DNA from 2 places in the Spirillospora sp. NPDC048819 genome. Region 2 is predicted to be linked to the other one. Evidence: predicted binding sites of a transcription regulator. Region 2 holds the regulator's gene; the other holds the start of a gene.
The links. The regulator HrcA, encoded in region 2, represses chaperone genes, less so after heat shock. The targets are predictions, from matches to a motif close to TTGGCACTCTCNNNNNGAGAGTGCCAA.

Region 1 (4,208 bases), on a different contig from region 2:
CGGCCGCGGGTGAACGGGGCGGTGTTCGCGCGGTGTTCTGTCCGTACATCTCGTCCAACATCGGCAGTTCGCGAACGCCGGATGAATACGCGGCGGCCGACACGTGTGCGCGGAACGTGATGCCTCCCGGCGGGAATCGGGCCATTTTGATGACGCATTCGGGGGCGCCGGAGTCCCCTCGCTGAACCTGTCTTGGTGTTTCCGCGGCCACCGCTCCCGGCGCAACGATTCGCGGCACGCGCCGCGGCCTTGCCGGGTGCCCGCAATCCATGGTGAACGCAATGCCGGAAAGCGAAGATGATTTGCACGGCCGTGGCGCGTCGCCCGGTCCCGCTTGGCGTTGCCCCGCCGCGGGGAAGATCTTTGGACTCGATCCGAGCCCGGCCCCGCTCCGGGCGGGTCAGCGCCGCCGGGGCGAGATGGGTCAGGGGCGCGGGACGGGGTGGGTCAGGAGGGCGACCGGGTCGCGTCCCACACGGGTGACCACCAGCGTCAGCCCCGGGGCGCCGCGGGCCGCGCGGCGCCCGGCGAAGCCCAGGTCGCGGCGCAGGCGGTCGACGTCGACCGCCGAGCCGCGCTTCTTCACGGTGAGCACCCCCGTGCCGCGGCGGCGCAGTTCCGCGCGCAGGCGCTTGACCGAGAACGGCAGCACGTCCTCGACCTCGTAAGCCGAAGCGAACGGCGTGGGACGCAGCTCGTCGGACGTGACGTACGCGATGTGCGGGTCGGCGAGTCCGCCGCCCACCTGGTCTGCGACCTCCCCGACGAGATGGGCGCGGATGACGGCGCCGTCAGGCTCGTACAGGTAGCGGCCCCAGGGGCGCACGTCCGGGTCGTCATGCCCTTGGGGAGTGAGCGTCCACATCTGTGGATCGAGGTCGGAGGAGAGCAGGGTGGCTCGCCGGCCCACGTCCCCGGAGAGCGCACCGAGCCACAGGGCCGCTTCTTTGACGTCACCGCCGAGAGAGACCCACTCTGCCTCGGCGCCGTCCGGGACGACCTCATGCGGTATGCCCGGCGCGACCTTCACGCAGGCGGTGGGCACCCGGCGGGCCAGATCCAGGACGTCGTCGAGCGGCGGCTCGTAGGAACGGGGGTCGAAGACCCGGCCTCGTGCGGTACGCCGTCCTGGGTCGGCGAAGAGCGCCGGGAAACCGTCCGGGTTTTCTTTGGTCGCGTCCCCCACGCGTACTGAGGCGAGGCCGTCCAGCCCTAGGGCGTGGATGTTCGCCTTGGCGACCTCAGCGGTCAGCGGGTCGAGCTCCACACCTTCTCCGGTGAGCCCTTTCCGTGCACGTGCGATGAGGTCGGCCCCTATCCCGCACCCCAGTTCCAGCACGCGCGCGCCGGGAAGGCGGTCCGCGAACCGTCGCGCACGATGCGACGCCACGCAGGCGCGGGTCGACTGTTCCAACCCCGCCTGGGTGAAGTACATGCGGCGGGCGTCGTCGCCGAACTTGGCGCGGGCCCGTTCACGCAGCCGCACCTGTGTGAGCGCCGCCGAGACGAGTGCGGGATCGTGCCGTTCACGCAGCCGGGACGCGGTCGCGAGCAGCGCGTCCTCGCTCACGTCCAGACCGGACGTCTCGCTGAGCAATGCCTGGCCAGCCGGTGATCCCAAGGCTTGGAACGACGCGATGTCCATGGAGGGAAGTTAGCTTCCGGTGAACGGGGAGCGGCAGGTGCCGTGTGCGTTCGTGTCCGTGTTGACGGGCTACCGGGCACGGAATAGTCTCCATGTCTGGCACTCTCCTAGCTAGAGTGCCAACACAGCGACAAGGTCGGTCTGGCACCCGCGACGGCAGGCCGGTCCAGGGTCGCCTCTTCTGTCACATGTGCTGGCCGGTCCACCGTGGCCGGCCGAGGACCAATCGAAGGGGAGGTCAGATCGTGACGACCGCCACCAAGGTTGTTCTCAAGCCGCTTGAGGACCGTATCGTCGTCCAGCCGCTTGAGGCCGAGACCACCACCGCGTCGGGCCTGGTGATTCCGGACACCGCCAAGGAGAAGCCCCAGGAGGGCACCGTCCTTGCCGTTGGCCCGGGTCGCGTCGACGACAAGGGCGACCGCGTCCCCGTCGACGTCAAGGTCGGCGAGGTCGTGCTCTACAGCAAGTACGGCGGCACCGAGGTCAAGTACAACAACGAGGACTACCTCGTCCTCTCGGCCCGCGACGTGCTCGCGGTCATCGAGAAGTAATCACCGAGACGTGATGCACCCGCCCCGGTCGGCGCCGCCTTCGGCGGGGCTGCCGGGGCGGATTGCGTGAAAGAGGAGTATCCGCATGGCGAAGATCCTGGAGTTCGAGGAGGACGCTCGCCGGGCTCTTGAGCGCGGCGTCAACGCTCTCGCGGACGCCGTCAAGGTGACGATCGGCCCGCGCGGCCGCAACGTCGTCATCGACAAGAAGTTCGGCGCGCCGACGATCACCAACGACGGCGTCACCATCGCCCGCGAGGTGGAGCTGGAGGACCCGTACGAGAACCTCGGGGCCCAGCTCGCCAAGGAAGTGGCGACCAAGACCAACGACATCGCGGGCGACGGCACCACCACGGCGACCGTCCTCGCGCAGGCGATGGTCCGCGAGGGCACCCGCAACGTGGCGGCCGGCGCCTCGCCGCTCGCCCTCAAGCGCGGTATCGACGCGGCCGCCCAGTACGTGTCCGACCAGCTCCTCAAGTCGGCCCGCGAGGTCGAGGAGAAGAGCGAGATCGCGCACGTGGCGACCATCTCCGCTCAGGACCCGCAGATCGGCGAGCTGATCGCGGAGTCGTTCGAGAAGGTCGGCAAGGACGGTGTCATCACCGTCGAAGAGGCCCACACGATGGGCCTGGAGCTGGAGTTCACCGAGGGCCTCCAGTTCGACAAGGGGTACCTGTCGCCGCACATGGTGACCGACCCCGAGCGCATGGAGGCCGTCCTGGAGGACGCCTACGTGCTCATCGTGGACGGCAAGATCTCCAACGTGCAGGAGTTCCTGCCGCTGGCGGAGAAGGTCGCCCAGACCAAGAAGCCGCTGCTCGTGGTGGCCGAGGACGTCGAGGGCGAGGCCCTGGCGCTGCTGGTCGCCAACAAGATCCGCGGGACGTTCACGTCCGTCGCGGTCAAGGCGCCGGGCTTCGGCGACCGCCGCAAGGCGATGCTGGGCGACATGGCCACCCTGACCGGCGGCCAGGTCGTCAGCGAGGCCATCGGCCTCAAGCTCGACTCGATCGGGCTGGAGGACCTCGGCCGCGCACGCCGGATCACCGTCACCAAGGACGCCACCACCGTCGTCGACGGCGAGGGCTCCGCGGACGAGATCACCGCGCGGATCAACCAGATCAAGGTGGAGATCGAGAACTCCGACTCCGACTGGGACCGCGAGAAGCTGCAGGAGCGGCTGGCCAAGCTGGCCGGCGGCGTCTGCGTGCTGCGCGTCGGCGCCGCCACCGAGGTGGAGCTGAAGGAGAAGAAGCACCGCCTCGAGGACGCCATCTCGGCGACCCGCGCGGCGATCGAGGAGGGGATGGTGGCCGGCGGCGGCAGCGCGCTGGTGCACGTCGCCAAGGACGGCTTCGACACCCTCGGCCTGTCCGGCGACGAGGCCACCGGCGCGGAGGCCGTCCGCCGCGCGCTGGACGAGCCGCTGCGCTGGATCTCCGAGAACGCCGGCCAGGAGGGGTACGTCGTCGTCTCCAAGGTGCGGGCGCTGGAGTCGGGCCACGGCTACAACGCCGCCACCGGCGAGTACGGCGACATGGTCGCGCAGGGCATCATCGACCCGGTGAAGGTGACGCGCAGCGCCGTCACCAACGCCGCCTCGATCGCGGGCATGCTGCTCACCACCGAGGCGCTCGTGGTCGACAAGCCGGAGGAGCAGGAAGAGGCCGCCGGCGGCCACGGCCACGGTCACGGGCACGGCCACTGAGGTCGTCCCGCCGGGCGGACGTGCGGCTCGTCCCGTCCGGAGAACGCTGACAGACCCCCGTCCGTCCGGGCGGGGGTCTTGTCTTCTGCCGGTACATGAGCTGTATGTAGCTCGATGAGCTATTTCTGACTGTTTCCAGAGAAAAGTCTGAATGTTTTTCAGAACTCCGCGCGGTCGGCCGACAGCGATGCGTAGTATCGCCAGGATTGCTCCAGCACTGTGACCATTCCGTTGTAAACGACGGTGGAGACACGCCCGGGGGTGCTGGGCATCATGCTTGACGTGACCGAGGGAAGCT
Region 2 (4,208 bases):
GGGCGGCGCCGCGCCAGCGTCCGAGGGCCTTCTCCCGGCGCTCGGGGCGCCACTGCGTGATGCAGCGGGCCGCCGACCACGGGACGATCTCGTCCACCCCGGCCTCGGTCATCGTCTCGACCGCCAGCTCGCCCCGGTCGCCCTTCGGGAGCGCCTGGACGACCACGATGCGGGGCGACGGCGGCGGCCGCCGGTGCCGGGCCAGCACGTCCAGGGTCAGGGACGCGCGGTCCGCGGCGGTGACGACGCATTCGGCCAGCAGCCCCTCGCCGTCGGTCAGGTCGACGCGCTCACCGGGCCGCAGCCGCCGCACGGCCGCGGCGTGCCGCCCCTCGGGGCCGTCCAGGACGACGCTGCCGCGCTCCAGCGCGTCCGTCCCGGCGAGGAAGACCGGCGGGCTCACGCGCGCACTCCGTGAGGGGCTTCGCCCATGTCAGTCCCCCGACCCACGATGCTCCGAGTCATGTTCCGGATCGCCGCGGCGGCCCTCGTCGTAGGCCGCCGCCACTGCTCTTCAGTGCTGGTTGAAGACGTCCTTGAGCCGCGAGAACACGCCGCGCTGACCCGGCGCGAACTTGCCGGGCGGACGCTCCTCGCCGCGCAGCACCGCCAGGCGCCGCAGCAACTCCTCCTGCTCCTCGTCGAGCCGGTTCGGCGTCTCCACGTTCACGTGGATCATCAGGTCGCCGCGGCCGCTCTCGTTCAGGTGCCGCACACCCCGGTTGTAGAGCGTGATGACCTGCCCCGACTGCGTGCCGGGCTTGATGTCGACGCTCTCGGCGGCGTCCAGGGTCTCGATCGTGACGCTGGTGCCGAGCGCCGCCGCCGTCATCGGGATCTCGACCGTGCAGTGCAGGTCGTCGCCCTCCCGCTCGAAGATCGGGTGCGGCTTCTCCACGATCTCCAGGAACAGGTCGCCGGGCGGGCCGCCGCCGGGACCGACCTCGCCCTCGCCGGCGAGCTGGATGTGGATGCCGTTCTCCACCCCGGCCGGGATCTTGACCTTGACGGTCCGCCGGGTGCGGACCCGCCCGTCGCCCGAGCACTCGGTGCACGGGTTGCGGATCACCGAGCCGAACCCGCCGCAGGCCGGGCAGGGCCGGGCCGTCATGACCTGGCCGAGGAACGAGCGCTGCACCTGCTGCACCTCGCCGCGCCCGTGGCACGTCTCACACGTGTCCGGGTGGGTGCCGGGCGCGCAGCCCGACCCCTCGCAGGCGGCGCAGGCGACCGCGGTGTCGATGGACAGCTCGCGGGTCGTGCCGAACGCCGTCTCGCTCAGGTCGAGCTCCACCCGCAGCGTCGCGTTGCGGCCGCGCCGCGCCCGCGACCGCGGGCCCCGGGACGTCGCCGTGCCGAAGAAGGCGTCCATGATGTCGCTGAACGGGAACCCGGCACCGCCGAACCCGCCGGCGCCGCCCGCGGCCGCGGACGCGAACGGGTCCGCGCCGAGGTCGTACATCTCGCGCTTCTTCGGGTCGGAGAGCACCTCGTACGCCTGGGTGATCTCTTTGAACCTGTCCTGGGTCTCCGGATCCGGGTTGACGTCCGGGTGGAGCTCCCGCGCGAGCCGGCGATAGGCCTTCTTGACCTCGTCGGCGCTGGCGTCCCGCCGGACGCCCAGGGTCGCGTAGTAGTCGTTGGCCACTTACGACCCCGCCAGGATCTGTCCCACGTAGCGTGCCACTGCCCGTACCGCTCCCATCGTGCTGGGGTAATCCATGCGTGTAGGCCCGAGCACACCCAGCCGGGCCAGAGTGAGGTCGCCCACGCCGTAGTCGGCGGCGACGACCGAAGTCGATCGGAGCCCCAGGTCGGGGTTCTCGGTGCCGATCCGCACCGTAACTGTAGAGGAATCGCCGGTCTCGCCGAGCAGCCGCATCAAGATGACCTGCTCCTCGAGCGCGACGAGGACCTCCCGCAGGCTGGGCGAGAAGTCCACGGCGGCGAGGTTGGCCGCACCGGCGAAGACGATCTTCTCCTCATGCTTTTCGACGAGCGTCTCCAGGAGCACCGACAGCACCGCCGCCGCGAGCGGCCGGTCCGCCTGGACCACCTTCTCGGGCAGGTCCGCCACCGCCGTCGGGACGTCACCGAGGCCGAGCCCGTCCAGGCACGTGTTGAGCAACGCCCGCAGGTGCCCGATCGATTCCTCGGAGACGGTGCCGCTGGTCTCGATGACCCGCTGCTCCACCCGCCCCGTGTTCGTGATCAGGACGAGCAGCAGCCGGCCCTCGGCGACCGGCACCAGCTCGACGTGCCGCACCGACGAGCGCGTCAGCGACGGGTACTGCACGACGGCGACCTGCCGGGTGAGCTGCGCGAGCAGCCGCACCGTCCGCCCGACGACGTCGTCGAGGTCGTAGGCGCCGGACAGGAACGTCTCGATCGCGCGGCGTTCGGCGACCGACAGCGGCTTGATCGTGGACAGCCGGTCGACGAACAGCCGGTAGCCCTTGTCGGTGGGGACGCGGCCGGCACTGGTGTGCGGCTGGGCGATGTACCCCTGCTCCTCCAGCACCGCCATGTCGTTGCGGATGGTGGCGGAGGACACGCCGAGGTTGTGCCGGTCCACCAGCGTCTTGGACCCCACCGGCTCGTTGGTGGAGACATAGTCCTCGACTATGGCGCGCAGGACCGCGAGTTTACGGTCGTCCAGCACCGTGTCACCTCCTTCGTCCCCGTCCATGGGCCCCCGATCGTCCGCACCGCACTGCTGGCACTCATTGCTCCCGAGTGCCAAGTGTACGACCCGCGGGGGCACTCTGGAGTGCCCGCGCGCACCCCCGTACGGCTGCGCGATCCTACCCGTATCGGACGGCGCCGCCACGCCGAGGGACGAGGGACGACGGCGCGCGGGCGTCCCGCCGGGTTAATGTGCGGACCCGTGCGGAGTAAGAAATACGGAAACGACGTGCTGGCCGGCGACTGGCGCAGGCCCCGCAAGGGCCTGATCCCCGAGGTCCCGGCCGAGCCGGGTCTGGTCGCCGAGGACCCCGCTAGCGGATTCTGCGGCGCCGTCGTCGGCTGCGACAAGTTCGGCGTCACCCTCGAAGACCGGTTCGGCAAGCGGCGCGTGTTCCCGCTGGAGAACGCGGGCTTCCTCATCGACGGCGAGCCCGTGACGCTCGTCCGGCCGGAGGCCGCGCCCAGAGGGCCGGCCCGTTCCGCGTCGGGCTCGATCGCCGTCGAGGGGGTGCGGGCCCGGGTGGCGAAGGAGAGCCGCATCTACGTGGAGGGCGTTCACGACGCCGAGCTGGTCGAGAAGATCTGGGGCCACGACCTGCGGGTCGAGGGCGTCGTCGTGGAGTACCTCGAAGGCGTGGACGACCTGCCCGCCATCGTCGAGGAGTTCGACCCCGGTGAGGAGCGCCGCCTCGGGGTCCTCGTCGACCATCTCGTGGAGGGCTCCAAGGAGTCCCGGATCGCCGCCCGGGTCTCGTCCCCACACGTCCTGATCACCGGACACCCGTTCATCGACATCTGGGAGGCCGTCAAGCCCGCCTCCGTCGGCATCCGCGCCTGGCCGCGCATCCCGCGCGGCATCCCCTGGAAGGACGGCGTCGTCGCCGAACTCGGCTGGGGCGACGACACGGGCGCGGCCTGGAAGCGAATCCTGGGCTCGGTCAACTCCTACACGGACCTGGAACCGGCCCTCCTGGGCCGCGTGGAGGAACTCATCGACTTCGTCACGGTCCCCTAGGTCAGATCGCGGACGACTAGGTCAGATCGCGGACGACGGCGTCCCCCAGAAGCCGTCCGCGCAGAGTCAGGACCGCGCGGCCCGCCTCGTACGGGCCGGGCTCGATCAGCCCGCCGTCGACGGCCCGCCGGACGGCCTTGTCGTCCAGCAGCCCGGCGGGGCAGCCCTGGGCGAGCCGCAGTTCGAGCATGATCCGCTCGATGCGCCGGTCCTCCTCGCCCAGGACCTCCCTGGCGTGCGCCGGGGTGGCGCCCTCCGCGAGACGCGCGGCGTACGCGGCGGGATGCTTGACGTTCCACCAGCGGGTCCCGCCGACGTGGCTGTGCGCGCCGGGTCCGACGCCCCACCAGTCGGCGCCCGTCCAATAGAGCATGTTGTGCCGGCAGGCGGCGCCGGGGTCGGCGGCCCAGTTGGAGATCTCGTACCAGTGCAGGCCGTGCGCGCTCAGCATCTCGTCGGCGATCAGGTAGCGGTCGGCCATGGCGTCGTCGTCGGGCGCCGTCAG

Region 1: the regulator HrcA is predicted to act here: its motif matches at 1,742-1,768, upstream of groES (co-chaperone GroES).

The regions. Positions count from the first base shown of each region.
Region 1 is NZ_JBEZGN010000001.1:40,814-45,021, reverse strand. Features, by position in the region: gene AB0C35_RS00175 (SAM-dependent methyltransferase) at 425-1,645, opposite strand; gene groES (co-chaperone GroES) at 1,888-2,199, shown strand; gene groL (chaperonin GroEL) at 2,285-3,910, shown strand.
Region 2 is NZ_JBEZGN010000002.1:330,890-335,097, forward strand. Features, by position in the region: gene AB0C35_RS04625 (16S rRNA (uracil(1498)-N(3))-methyltransferase) at 1-403, opposite strand, end outside; gene dnaJ (molecular chaperone DnaJ) at 515-1,648, opposite strand; gene hrcA (heat-inducible transcriptional repressor HrcA) at 1,649-2,662, opposite strand; gene AB0C35_RS04640 (DUF3097 domain-containing protein) at 2,876-3,703, shown strand; gene hemW (radical SAM family heme chaperone HemW) at 3,720-4,208, opposite strand, start outside.